DNA from 2 places in the Alteromonas sp. LMIT006 genome. Region 1 is predicted to be linked to the other one. Evidence: predicted binding sites of a transcription regulator. Region 1 holds the regulator's gene; the other holds the start of a gene.
What was found. The regulator MetJ, encoded in region 1, represses methionine synthesis genes. The targets are predictions, from matches to a motif close to TAGACGTCTAGACGTCTA.
Positions count from the first base shown of each region.

Region 2: metK (methionine adenosyltransferase) is a predicted target of MetJ. The motif match lies at 3,874-3,891, and genes of this name have one in related genera.

Region 1 covers NZ_CP101291.1:957,694-965,173, reverse strand. Annotated here, with positions in the region: gene hslU (HslU--HslV peptidase ATPase subunit) at 1-774, opposite strand, end outside; gene hslV (ATP-dependent protease subunit HslV) at 807-1,331, opposite strand; gene NLG07_RS04515 (SPOR domain-containing protein) at 1,402-1,968, opposite strand; gene NLG07_RS04510 (primosomal protein N') at 2,017-4,245, opposite strand; gene rpmE (50S ribosomal protein L31) at 4,399-4,611, shown strand; gene NLG07_RS04500 (malic enzyme-like NAD(P)-binding protein) at 4,787-6,031, shown strand; gene metJ (met regulon transcriptional regulator MetJ) at 6,037-6,357, opposite strand; gene metF (methylenetetrahydrofolate reductase) at 6,509-7,390, shown strand.
Region 2 covers NZ_CP101291.1:1,183,873-1,191,352, reverse strand. Annotated here, with positions in the region: gene NLG07_RS05580 (phosphoglycerate kinase) at 1-637, opposite strand, end outside; gene epd (erythrose-4-phosphate dehydrogenase) at 648-1,673, opposite strand; gene tkt (transketolase) at 1,679-3,670, opposite strand; gene metK (methionine adenosyltransferase) at 3,970-5,115, shown strand; gene NLG07_RS05560 (M48 family metallopeptidase) at 5,188-5,988, shown strand; gene NLG07_RS05555 (mechanosensitive ion channel family protein) at 5,998-6,813, opposite strand; gene NLG07_RS05550 (16S rRNA (uracil(1498)-N(3))-methyltransferase) at 7,185-7,480, shown strand, end outside.

The sequences.
Region 1 (7,480 bases):
GTCGATTTCATCGATAAACACAATGCCATTTTGCTCAACAGCATCAATTGCATCTTGTTTTAAATCATCTTGATTAACGAGTTTCGCCGCTTCTTCTTCGACTAATAACTTCAAGGCTTCTTTGACCGGGAGTTTTTTCTTTTTCTTCTTATCGCCAGAGAGGTTTTGGAACATACCTTGTAATTGATTGGTCATTTCTTCCATACCAGGAGGAGCCATAATTTCGACTCCAACTTGAGGTAGCGCAACATCAATCTCGATTTCTTTGTCGTCTAGTTTCCCTTCGCGTAATTTTTTACGAAACGTTTGACGTGTACTGTTGTTGTCCACATCTTCTTTTTCACCAAAAATATTTTCTGGGGGTGGGATCAGGATGTCCAAAATTTTTTCTTCCGCCGCTTCTTCGGCACGAAAACGTACCTTTTGCATCGCTTGCTCTTTGACCATTTTGACTGCTATGTCTGTCAAATCGCGAATAATCGACTCAACTTCTTTACCCACATAACCGACTTCCGTAAATTTAGTCGCCTCAACTTTGACAAAAGGCGCATTGGCCAGTTTTGCTAAGCGACGAGCAATCTCGGTTTTGCCGACGCCTGTTGGACCAATCATCAGGATATTCTTTGGGCTGACTTCTTGGCGCAGTTCAGATGGAAGCTGCATTCGACGCCAGCGATTACGCAGAGCGATTGATACTGCGCGTTTTGCGTCTTGTTGGCCGATGATATGGCTATCAAGTTCGTGAACAATTTCACGCGGAGTCATTTCTGACATAATTAGGTTTCCTGTAAAAGTAGATGGCTGAATTAATAATCTAGGATTTCAACCGTCTGAGAATGATTGGTATACACGCAAATATCACCTGCGATTGTGAGCGCTTTGGTTGCAATCTCTTGCGCACTTAATTCTGTGTTGTGAAATAATGCCGTTGCAGCAGCTTGCGCAAATGGTCCACCTGAACCAGTAGCGATAAGGTCATGATCGGTTTGGATCACGTCGCCGTTTCCCGTGATCATCAAAGATGCACTGTGATCAGCAACCACTAAAATCGCTTCTAGGCGACGCAACATCCTATCTGTTCGCCAATCTTTGGCCAATTCAACAGCCGCTTTGATGAGATGACCTTGGTGCAATTCGAGTTTTGCTTCAAAACGTTCAAACAAAGTGAAGGCATCAGCTGTGCCTCCAGCAAAACCTGCGATAACTTTGTCTTTGTAAATGCGACGAACTTTGCGCGCATTGCCTTTCATTACAGTGTTGCCAAGAGACACTTGGCCATCACCAGCAACGACAACTTGATTGCCACGTCTTACCGATACGATTGTGGTCACATTGATTCCTTACTTATGAACTATTTGTATTAAGTAAGGATGATTATCAGATTTTCAAGTTTTGTTTAAGCTACAAATTCCATAACCAAATCTTGCAACTATGAATATTGACGCCTTGCAGTTTGTGACGGTCTTTCTCGGCATCACGTCTGGAATCATACGGACCTAGTATTACTCGATACCAACCATTGTTGGAACCGCGTATTTGAGGTTCAAGACCAGCCAAGGCCATCGTCGCTTTCATCGAGTCAGCTTGTTCGAATTGTCGGAACGAGCCACATTGCATCAAAAATAGCTTATCGGATGTGATCGCTTCAACATCGACTTCAACCTCATAGCCTGGCAAAATTTTAATAAATTCCCACTCTTCTTGGGGTAGCTCAGGTAACGGTTCGTCGGTAACAGATTGTGCCGGTTTCTCTGCAGGCGATTGCTTGGGAACAGAAGTTTCATTAGGCTCATCAGCGCTGCCTTGCTCAAGAGGTTGTTGACTCAACCAGTATAACCCACCAATAAACCCAAACAATACCAAAAAGGTCATCGTGATCCGTATTATCGAAACTTTTCGCTGTTGTTGTTCATTCTTTTTAGGTTTGCGCGGTTTAGGTTGACGGTTGACGTAATCTCGAGTCGCCATGAAGGTTACAGCTCAAATTGTGAAAGACTTTGGTATTGTACCAACCTCTTAACTAAAATCTATATTATCCACATCAACTGACCAGCGAATGCGCAATTCTTGTGCAAGCTCTTGAATTGAAGGCGTTAATTGTTTTAACACACCTTGCAAGTACCCTCGTTGCTCAGCTTGTAACAACAATTGATACCGATACCGAGACTGACGCTTTTCTATCAAACACGGTAACGGCCCAAGAAGCATCAGCGATTGTAGTTGTTCGCATTGTTGCATTGCAAAATGCAATAAACGCAAGCACTTACTTACGTCTGGATCCTCAGCTCGAATCAATGCTTGATGGGTAAAGGGCGGTAAATGGTTCGCCTGACGCTCATGCAAAATCGTGCGTATACAATGACCATACCCATTGTGTAATAAATCTTGGATGAGTGGGTGTCCTGGTTGCGCAGTCTGCAACAAAGTTTCTCCGGGTTTGGTTGCACGCCCAGCTCGTCCCGAGATTTGAGTGATCAACTGCGCTAATTTTTCAGTGGCACGAAAATCAGGCGAAAAAAGCGCCGTATCGACATCCATGATAACCACACAAGTGACATTAGCAAAGTGATGTCCTTTGGCCAAAATCTGAGTGCCCACCAAAATTTGATAATCGTTGGCATTGATTGCATCAAGGGTGTTACTCAATACATCTTTTCCCCGCATCGCATCGGAATCTATTCGTATGGTTCGGTGGTGAGGAAACAACGCATCTATTTGCGCAGTCAATTGTTCCGTGCCGATCCCTTCAGTTTGCATAGTGTGATGCCCACAATGCATGCAGGTCTGATATAGGTTGACTTGTTCCGTGCAATGATGACAAATCAGCTTGCTTTTGGCGCGATGATAAGTAAATGGTTTATCACAGGAACGGCATTCTTGAGCGTATCCACATTGCTGGCAAACCACGGCTGGCGCATACCCTCTGCGATTGAGAAATACCAACACTTGATTCCCTGCATTGAGATGCTGCTGCATGGTTTTTAGCGTTTCATCCGCCAAGCCTGACGTCAAAGTAACTTGCGATGTATCGACCAGACGCAAGGTCGCAGGCACCGCTCCACCTGCACGTTGTTGCAAAGTAAAATGCTGATATTTGCCCGTTTGCGCATTGAGCAATGTCTCAGCCGTTGGGGTGGCTGTCCCCAGCAATAGAGGAATATTGCGTTTATGCGCAATCATGGTTGCTAATGCTCGAGCGTGATACTTAAGACCATCTTGTTGTTTAAAAGATTCATCGTGTTCTTCATCAATGATGATCATTCCCAAAGCAGGTAAAGGGGTAAAAATCGCAGAGCGTGTACCGATCACCAGACCAATTTGCTCAGCTCTTGCCTTTTGCCAGACGGTTAAACGAGCTGTGTCAGTTAAGCCTGAATGAATTACTCCTACTTCGATACCAAAGCGCTGTTCAAAACGTGACACCGTCTGTGGCGTTAACCCTATCTCTGGTACCAGGATTAACACTTGCTGTCCTCTCGCTAGAACGTGAGCAATAATTTGCAAATACACTTCCGTTTTGCCACTGCCGGTAATGCCTTCAAGTAAAAACGCCCCATATTGTTCCAATTGTGCGGTTATCCCCGTGATCGCAAGAGCTTGTTCAACATTTGCTCGGGCATGTGATAAGGTTTCCCAATAATCAGTAGAACGATGCCAGACGCCGGCAACGACCGGCGCTGAAAATTCTGTAATCATGTCTTTTTGCTTAAGACCATCCAGAGTTGGTTTGGTATAAGACTGACGAATGTCTGTCAGTACTTTTGCGCCTTGAGCTATCTCGCTAAACAGTGCTTGTTGCTGGCTAGCGGCTCGATGACCGGTATTTTTGAAAATCGTTCCCGCATCCCCAATATCGTCCCATTGCGCTTGAAATTTTGCAGTAAGCTTAAGATACGTCTGTGCGGGAAATTGACTACTTCCCTTCGGCTTGCGTAGCGCGACGGGGAGTGCTGTCTGACATACCTCACCAAGAGGGTGTTGATAATATTCGGCTAACCATTGCAATAATCTACGCCAAGTAGCATCAAAAATAGGGGATTGATCAAGCAAGCGAATAATCGGTTTAAGCTTTTTGAATATATTTGCCTCGATTTCATGGACATCGGTCTCTTGCCACACAATCCCGACCATGCGACGACTGGCAAAGTTCACTTCCACGCGCGCACCCACAATCAGCGTCTCAGTACTGGTGTAGTGAAACGTTTTATACAGGGGAACTGGAATCGCTACTGCATAGATGTGCATTGAATAAACACTTGATCCAAAAGACAGATTACTTTAATATGCGCGACCCTAAACGGCAAGTTTAATTACTTGTCATAATTTTTATTAGCGTATGGTGTTTGATTAGGTATGCCTAGATCTTATAGCGATACGGCTTCTATATTGGAGTAACCCATGAAAACAGGTATTCATCCTAACTACGAAGAAATTACTGCGAACTGTTCTTGCGGTAACGTCATCAAAATCCGTTCTACGGTTGGTAAAGACTTAAACTTGGACGTTTGTTCAGCTTGTCACCCATTTTATACTGGTAAGCAACGTAACGTTGATACAGGTGGTCGTGTTGACCGCTTCAACAAGCGTTTTGGTGCACTTAAATCTAAGTAAGCCCAATGTCTTATACAAAAAAAGCGTCTATATGACGCTTTTTTTGTGCTTACTGTTTTTTGCCTCTTACATTTTGTTTTGGGTGTGTTACATTTACCTTCACAACAATAAAAATAATACGTTATTTGCCTCAAGGCGTTATTTCTCAATACCCTATATAAGGATGCCCATCGAGATGTCGGATTTCCGTCAACAGGCGTTAGACTACCACGCCCTCCCTACCCCAGGAAAAATTAGCGTTGAATTAACTACACCAGCTGAAACGGTCAATGACCTAGCCTTAGCATATAGTCCGGGTGTTGCTGAGCCCGTTCGTGAAATTGCTGACGACCCAAACATGGCTTACAAATACACGGCCAAAGGTAATATGGTTGCGGTCATTTCAAATGGTTCCGCTATTTTGGGATTAGGGAACTTAGGGCCGCTGGCATCCAAACCAGTAATGGAAGGTAAAGCGTTGTTGTTTAAACGCTTTGCAGGATTGGACTCGATAGATATTGAGGTCAATCACCGTACCACCGAAGAATTTATTAACACGGTAGCGAATATCGCAGATACCTTTGGTGGCATTAACCTCGAAGATATCAAAGCACCTGAGTGTTTTGAAATTGAGCGCGAATTACAGAAACGTTGTAAGATCCCAATTTTTCATGATGACCAGCACGGCACTGCTATTGTTACGGCAGCAGGTATGCTGAACGCATTAGAGATCCAAGGCAAAGCCATTGCAGACGCACGTTTTGTGTGTATGGGCGCAGGGGCAGCTGCGATTGCGTGTATGGAGCTATTGATCAAGTGTGGTGCACAACGTGAAAAAGTCTACATGATTGACCGCAATGGTGTGATCCACACCCGTCGTGAAAACTTACCTGAGCACAAACTTGCTTTTGCCAATAACACTGACAAACGCACACTTGAAGATGTAATGGACGGAGCCGATGTGTTCCTAGGCTTATCAGGGCCTGATGTCCTGCCAGCTGAAACACTTTCTTTGATGGCGCCAAATCCAGTTGTGTTTGCCTGCTCAAACCCAGATCCGGAAATCAAGCCTGAACTCGCTCATGCCACGCGTTCTGATTTAATTATGGCCACAGGCCGTTCTGATTACCCCAATCAGGTCAACAACGTATTGTGTTTCCCGTTTATCTTTCGTGGAGCACTAGATGTTCGTTCTAATGCCATTAATGATGAAATGAAAGTTGCTGCAGTAGAAGCCTTGCGTGCGGTATCTAAAGAACCGGTTCCAGAAGAGGTCTTGGTAGCAAGTAATTCGTCGTCTTTAGAATTTGGTCGCGATTACATTATTCCAAAACCAATGGATCCGAGATTATGCTCACGTATCGCTAAAGCAGTTGCCCAAGCTGCAATTGACTCAGGCGTGGCATTCTTAGAAGAATTACCGGAAGGATATATGGAATAAGCCGATTATTTTTCGACTTCCTCCACCTCTAGCATCCCCATTTGCTCCATCAAGGTTCTCGCCTCAGCTGGTATGCGATGGGGATTTTCTTTAGCTAAGTCATCATCGTTGGGCAGCGGCTGCCCCGTAAACGCATGCAAAAAGGCCTCACATAGCAGCTCAGAGTTAGTGGCATGACGCAAATTATTTACTTGACGTCTGGTTCGTTCATCGGTCAACACTTTAAGCACATTAATCGGTATTGAGACTGTAACTTTTTTGACTTGCTCGGCTTTCTTACCGTGCTCTGCGTAGGGGTGTATGTATTTACCATTCCAAGTTGCCATCATACTGCCTTATCGTGTTTTTATATTTATTATATATTTTCAGAATACGGTTTTAGTCTAACAACGGATGATTTTGCTTGACCGAACCACTAATATCTCGTAGTTTAGACGTCTAAACGTCTATTGTATACCCTTTTTTTGGAGTTCACTCATGGTTTCTTATGCTCAAGGCATAGATCTTCTCAACCAGTCTTTGTCAGAATTACGTGATATTCAGGTGTCTTTTGAATTTTTCCCACCGAGTAACGAGAAGATGGAAACCATGCTATGGAAGTCTGTCGAACGACTTGCGCCGTTGAAACCATCATATATGTCCGTGACTTATGGTGCTAACAGTGGTGAACGTGACAAAACCCACAATGTGGTAAAACGCATTCAAAACGACATGGGAATTGCAGCCGTTCCGCATTTGACCTGTGTGGATGCATCACGTGAAGAATTAACCCAAATCGCGCAAGAATATTGGGACAACGGGATCAGACGCATCGTGGCACTGCGCGGTGACTTGCCCGATGGCATGGATAAGCCAGATATGTATGCATCAGATTTGGTTGCTTTACTCAAGGACGTAGCTGATTTTGATATTTCCGTTGCCGCTTATCCTGAAACGCATCCTGAAGCACCTAATGCACAATTTGATTTGCTCAATTTAAAACGCAAGGCCGAAGCAGGAGCAACTGAAGCCATCACTCAGTTCTTTTTTGATTCCTCTCATTATTTGCGATTCCGCGACCGCGCTGCTGCCGCTGGTATTGATATTGATATTGTTCCAGGGATTTTACCAGTGACTAATTATCAAACGTTACTAAGGTTTGCCAACTTTACTAATGTGCACGTACCTAACTGGTTACACAAAATGTACGATGGCCTAGATGACGCTGACCAAACGACCCGCAATTTATTGGCCGCCAGTATCGCGATGGATCAAGTTAAAATCCTCGCTCGTGAAGGCGTAAAACACTTTCACTTCTATACCCTCAATCGCAGTGAATTGAGTTATGCCATTTGCCATATGCTTGGCTTACGCGCCTAAAAGAATTGTGTAATGTGTTTGTCGCTTAGCAGAGATGTCTGCTAAGCTATTCATTAGTCAATGAATTTTTAAGTCAAATAATGAACACAT
Region 2 (7,480 bases), 230 kb from region 1:
CGACAATAAGTTGATCAACTTTGCCTGCAAGACTGTCGAGTACCGTTAACTTAGTGGATACTTTCGAGCCACCTACAATGGCAACCAATGGACGCGCAGGGTTATCTAATGCTTTACCCAGTGCATCCAGTTCAGCTTTTAACAGTGGTCCGGCACAGACTTCTGGAGCAAATTTGGCCACGCCGTGAGTCGATGCTTGAGCGCGGTGTGCAGTACCGAATGCATCCATTACAAATACGTCACATAACGCAGCATAACGCTTAGCTAACTCATCAGAGTCTTTCTTTTCGCCTTGGTTAAAGCGCACATTTTCGAGTAATGCGACTTGACCTGGTGCAACACTTGCTGCATCTAAGTCCGCTAGCAAACTCACTGATTGACCTAAAGCTTCAGTTAAATAATCCGCTACAGGTTGCATTGAAAACTCGCTGGCAAACTCTCCCTCAGTGGGTCGTCCCAAATGGGACATGACTAATACTGCTGCGCCGGCCTCTAAAGCTTGTTTCAACGTAGGTAGAGATGCGCGTAAACGCGCGTCTGAGGTAATTACGCCGTCTTTTACGGGCACGTTAAGATCTTGACGAATTAAGACGCGTTTGCCTTGTAAATCCAATTCTGACATCGCTTTGATAGTCATGTTACTTCCTTCACTTTTGGGTAAATTGATAAAGAGAAAATGCCGTATCCAACATACGGTTAGCAAACCCCCATTCGTTGTCACACCAGACTAAGGTTTTGATCAGTTTGCCGTGACTGACACGAGTTTGTGTGCCATCGACGATACAAGAGTGTGGGTCATGATTAAAGTCAACCGACACAAGCGGGGCTTCTGTATAGTCGAGAATGCCGGCTAATTTGCCAATTTTGGCCTGTTGAAAAACTTGATTTACCTGCGCAATCGTTACATCTTGAGCCACCGTAACGGACAGGTCCATTGCGGTGACATTGATCGTCGGAACCCGCACAGCAATCGCTTCAAATTTGCCCGCAAACTTCGGTAATATCCGTTCAATCCCCTGTGCGAGACGCGTATCAACTGGAATGATGGATTGACTCGCGGCTCTGGTACGGCGCAAATCAGGATGATAGGCATCAATGACTTGTTGGTCATGCATTGATGAGTGAATAGTCGTTACGGTACCACTTTCTACACCGAACGCCTCATCCAATGCTTGGATAATGGGGACAATACAGTTGGTCGTACAAGAGCCATTCGATACGACCACATCATCCACACACAAAGTATCGTGGTTAATGCCGTAAATAATAGTGTTGTCTACGTCGGGTGATCCCGGTTCTGACAGCAATACACGTTTAGCGCCTTGATGTATGTGCATCTTGGCGTGTCTAGCTTCACCGTAAAGACCAGTGCATTCTAACACAACATCCACACCGAGCTCGCCCCAAGGACAAGCAGATATTTGGGATTCTTGCAGTAATGCTATTGCATCAGTACCTACGTATAATACAGGGGAATGAGTCGTATCAAGGCGCACAGGAAGCCCAAAACGACCGTGCGCAGTATCGTATTGTAACAGATGCGCCATGCCCTCAGGCGCAGCAACATCGTTTATCGCAACAACCTTGATGGCTTGGTGACGGCCAGATTCGTATAGGGCGCGTAATATATTGCGCCCGATCCGGCCAAACCCATTTATTGCGACTTTAAGCATTAGAATTACAAATTATTGGCGGCGGCTACAACTGCATCCACTGTAATGCCAAAGTGTTTGAATAATTCGCCTGCCGGGGCTGATTCGCCAAATGTGTCCATCCCGATGATTGCACCGTTCAGACCAACGTATTTGTACCAGCTATCTTTGGCTAAAGCTTCAACAGCAACACGTTTGGTTACTGCTGCAGGTAATACCGATTCTTTATATTCAGCTGATTGAGCATCGAATACATCAGTTGATGGCATTGAAACAACCCGCACAGCTTTGCCTTGTTCAGTTAATTGTGCCGCGGCATCTGTAGCGAGTTCCACTTCAGAACCCGTTGCGATCAAAATGATCTCAGGTGTACCAGAGCAATCTTTCAAGACATACCCCCCGCGACGAATCGCTTTGACTTGCTCTGCAGAACGCGGCTGCTGTGCACAACCTTGACGAGTAAAGATCAGTGTTGTTGGGCCATCTGTTCTTTCAATTGCGGCCTGCCAAGCGACGGCACTTTCGACTTGGTCACATGGACGCCAGTTGTCTAGATTCGGAGTAGAACGCAATGCCACAAGCTGCTCGACCGGTTGGTGTGTTGGTCCATCTTCACCAAGACCAATTGAGTCATGTGTGTAAACAAAGATCACCGGTTGTTTCATTAATGCCGCCATGCGAACCGCGTTACGAGCGTATTCCATAAACATCAAGAAGGTCGCGCCATACGCTTTAAAACCGCCGTGCAAAGCAATGCCGTTCATCATCGCTGACATACCAAATTCACGTACACCGTAGTAGACGTAGTTACCCGATGCATCATCGGCCGTAAGACCCTTAGAGCCAGACCATAAAGTCAAATTTGATCCGGCTAGATCGGCTGAACCACCTAACAATTCAGGCAATAACGGACCATAGGCATTTAGGGCATTTTGTGATGCTTTTCGGGTTGCTACATTAGCTGGGTTTGCTTGTAATTCTTCAATGTATTGCTGTGACGCTTTAGCCCAGTTATCCGGCAAGACATTATTCATTCGTCTATTGTATTCAACGGCTAGTGCAGGATAGGTTTCAGCATAGGCAGCAAAGAGCTCTTCCCATGCTTGTTGCGCTTTGGCGCCTTTAACTTTGCCATCCCAGCCAGCATAAATCTCATCAGGTACGACAAACGCATCATGCTCCCATCCTAGCTTAGCACGCGCGGCTGCGATTTCTTCTGCACCGAGCGGCGCGCCATGACAAGATTCAGTACCTTCTTTGTTTGGTGCACCAAAACCAATGATGGTTTTGCAACAGATAAGAGTTGGTTTTTGGCTTTCAGCTTGTGCCGTTCTGATTGCACTTGCAACTTGTGCCGGATCATGACCATCAACATCCGCAATGACTTGCCAACCATAAGATTCAAAACGCTTAACGGTGTCATCGGAGAACCAGCCTTCCACCTCACCATCGATTGAGATACCGTTGTCATCCCAAAACGCGATAAGCTTACCAAGACCTAGGGTACCTGCTAGTGAGCAAGCTTCGTGAGAAATTCCTTCCATCAAACAGCCATCACCTAAAAACGCATAAGTGTAATGGTCAACAATACTATATTCTGGACGGTTAAATTGCGCCGCTAGGGTTTTCTCAGCAATCGCCATGCCTACCGCATTGGTAATTCCTTGTCCTAGTGGCCCAGTGGTTGTTTCGACACCTGGAGCGTAGCCATATTCTGGGTGCCCTGGGGTTTTAGAGTGCAATTGACGGAAGTTTTTTAATTCTTCAATCGGCAAAGCATATCCAGACAAATGCAATAAGGAATAGAGCAACATCGAACCGTGGCCATTGGATAAGATAAAGCGATCGCGATTCGTCCAAGCTGGGTCTGCAGGATTATGGGATAAAAAATCACACCATAAGACTTGTGCAATATCCGCCATACCCATCGGAGCACCGGGGTGACCTGAGTTGGCTTGTTGAACGGCGTCCATACTCAAAGCACGGATTGCATTGGCGAGTTGTTGCGGTGAAGACATTAAATATCACTCCTGAGGTGTTGCATCTGGTCGATTGACTAAAGTTGAACTTAATCTTTCAAAAATTGCATGCATTTTCCCTTACCCTTTGCACAAGTGCAACGTCTATTCGAGTGGTCAGAGGAAAAAAGCTTACTTTTCAGACCAATATATTAAAGAGTATGAACTGAAGAGAAGGATGACGCGTATAAAAGTAATACAAATAGACATATAGACGTCTAGATGGAAAAACTGTTAAACTAGATTGGTTTATAAGCATAACTATAAAATTTTAACTTTATTAAGGTGTAGTCCAAATCATGGCACAACATTTATTTACGTCAGAATCTGTTTCAGAAGGCCATCCGGATAAGATTGCCGATCAAATCTCTGATGCGGTATTAGATGCGATCCTTGCAGAAGATCCTACTGCACGTGTTGCCTGCGAGACATTTGTCAAAACCGGGATGGTCTTAGTCGGAGGTGAAATTAATACTCACGCTTGGGTCGATATTGAAAAAATCGCTCGAGATACCGTCCGCGACATCGGCTACGTCAACTCTGAAATGGGCTTTGATGCAGACTCATGTGCGGTGTTAAACGCAATTGGTAAACAGTCATCCGATATTAACCAAGGTGTCGACCGTGGTGAGCGAGCAGAACAAGGTGCAGGCGACCAAGGGCTTATGTTCGGTTTTGCTTGTAATGAAACGCCTGAATTGATGCCAGCTGCGATCATGTATTCACACAAATTGGTTAAACGCCAAGCTGAGGTTCGCAAGTCTGGACAGCTACCATGGTTACGCCCTGATGCCAAATCACAAGTCACTTTGGCCTATGAAGACGGTAAACCTGTTGGCATTAATGCTGTGGTTTTATCGACTCAACATTGTGATTCAATCACTACAGCTGACTTACGCGAAGCCGTAATGGAAGAAATCATCAAGCCGATTCTACCTGCTGAATGGATTAAACCTGATACTCTGTTTCATATTAATCCTACTGGCCGTTTTGTGATCGGTGGCCCAATGGGCGATTGCGGTTTGACTGGACGCAAAATTATCGTCGATACCTACGGGGGTATGGCGCGTCACGGTGGTGGTGCGTTCTCTGGGAAAGATCCTTCCAAAGTCGACCGCAGTGCGGCTTATGCTGGACGATACGTGGCTAAGAACATTGTTGCAGCCGGTCTTGCTGATAAATGTGAAATCCAAGTTTCTTACGCCATCGGCGTGGTGGAACCAACGTCAATTAGCGTCGATACATTTGGGACCGGTAAGGTAGCTGATGACGTTATCACACAGTTGGTGCGTGAACATTTTGATTTGCGTCCGTATGGTCTGATTGAAATGCTTGATTTAGAACGTCCTATCTACTTGCCAACTGCGGCTTACGGACACTTTGGTAATGAAGCGTATCCTTGGGAAAAGACCGATAAAGCGGATTTACTGAAAAGCGTATTATAAACTTGCTTAATCTACGCAAATAACAGACGATACAAGAGAAACAATTTCCATTCATAAGTTAAAGGATGATTTATGCGGTTATTAGCCTCTATCTCTTGTGTCGTTTTATCTTTATACCTGATAACTGGGTGCACAACCTCTCCAACTGGTCGTTCGCAACTCAATTTATTTGGGAATACTTTAGATAAGCAGGGGGTTGCAGCGTTCACCGCATTAAAACAAAAAGTACCCACTAGCACTAACCCTGCTACTAACCAACTGGTTCAGTGTGTGGTAGATTCTCTCACGCCTGTTGTCGATGCAAAATACTCTACACAAAACTGGGAAGTAGTTGTATTTGATGATGAACAAATTAATGCTTTTGCGGTGCCAGGTGGCAAAATTGGAGTGTATACAGGGATCTTAAATGTTGCGCAAACTCCCGACCAACTTGCTGCGATCATTGGCCATGAAATCGGCCACGTTATTGCACAACACGCCTCAGAACGCGCCTCCATTCAACTAGGGACACAAGCGTTTTTACTGGGTACTCAAGTGGCCATGGAAGCCAATGAAGTGAGTGTTGCGGAACAACAAACTTACATGAGTATTCTCGGCTTAGGGACGCAAGTTGGTGTGAATCTTCCCTACTCTCGCACGCATGAATCAGAGGCAGATTTAATTGGCTTAGAATTAATGGTGCAAGCTGGCTATAACCCTTATGCTGCAGTGGAACTATGGCAAAATATGATCGCGGCCAAAGACGGCCAAAAAGTGCCTCCCGAGCTACTTTCGACCCATCCAAGTGCAGAGACTAGAATTAGGGATTTACACAATGCAATCCCTAAAGTGATAAAGCAATATGCTGGACAAATTAAAAATAATAACTGCTAGTTGCAGTTATTATTCTGATTTGTTTAGATGCACATCCATTTGCGGATACGGGATGCTGATGCCCTCTTGATCAAAGCGCAGTTTGACTGCCTCTGTAAAATCAAATTGCAAGCCCCAATAATCGCTGGATTTGACCCATGGACGAACGACAATATTGACCGAACTGTCACCTAACGACGCAACGGCCACAGTATATTTGGGGTCTTTTAAGACTCGCTCGTCAGCATTGAGCATTTCTTCAAGCACCGCTTTGGCTTTTTTCAAATCATCGTCATAACCGATACCGAATGTCATATCCACTCGACGAGTCGGTTTGGCGGAGAAGTTAGTGATGTTACCGCCGTAAATCGCTCCGTTTGGCACAATGATTTCTTTGTTATCTGGCGTATTCATAATGGTGGAGAAAATCCCAATACTCACAACGGAACCGGCAACGCCACCGGCATCGACAAAATCACCCGATTTGAACGGACGGAACACTAATAACATGACACCTGCTGCAAAATTTTGCAGTGAACCTTGTAACGATAAACCGATAGCCAAACCAGCAGCACCTAAAATCGCCACCAATGAAGTCGTATCTACGCCTAACTGATCCAAAGACGCAACAATCACAAACAGCATGAGTACCGCTTTAACAATCGACTTCAAAAAGTCCACTAACATATCGTCATATTTGGATTTGGCCATGATTTTGCCAAATACATTGACCAAAATACCCACGACCATTTTACCAATAATATAAATTATAATCGCTAAAACAATATTAATGCCCCAGGGCAAAGCATAAGTATCTACGAAATTTTGCACATTGAAATTTGCCACAACGTCTGTTGCAGATGCTATTTGTTCGCTGACATCAGTTGTAGCCGTTTCTGATTCTGACGATGCGTCTTGAATAAAATTTTGGGTGGAATGTAACACTTGTCCTTATCCCTTACATGTTAGAGGTATTCTATTTCATACAATAGACTGAAAAAGTTATTATGCAAATAAGGACTTATGAAAAACTTAGAAAAATTTTCACCTCATGCTGGCAAAACACACATAATCCCCTCCAGTCACGAGTTTTTCATCAACTGATAAATCCCTGAGTCAAAAAGTCCAACGTTACCGCACAAAAAATTAAATACAGTACTATTTTACTGGGCATGGGTTAGGTATCATTACACAAAAATTAATGGCATCTTGCATTTATGAGAATATCTCGTTTTTTTGTCCCTGACACGTTAAGTGTTGATTCGACTTGTCAATTGCCCGCCGAAACAGCCCATTATATTCATAATGTTTTACGGTTACGAGAAGGCGAGCCTGTGGTCCTATTTAATGGTGATGGCAACGAATATGCTGGAGAGTTAGTCGTTGTCCAAAAACGCAGTGTTGAAGTCTTAGTTAATGCTAAACTTGCATTAAGTTGCGAGTCTCCTTTGTCATTGCATTTGGGCCAAGGCATCGCCAAAGGCGACCGCATGGACTTCGTTTTGCAAAAAGC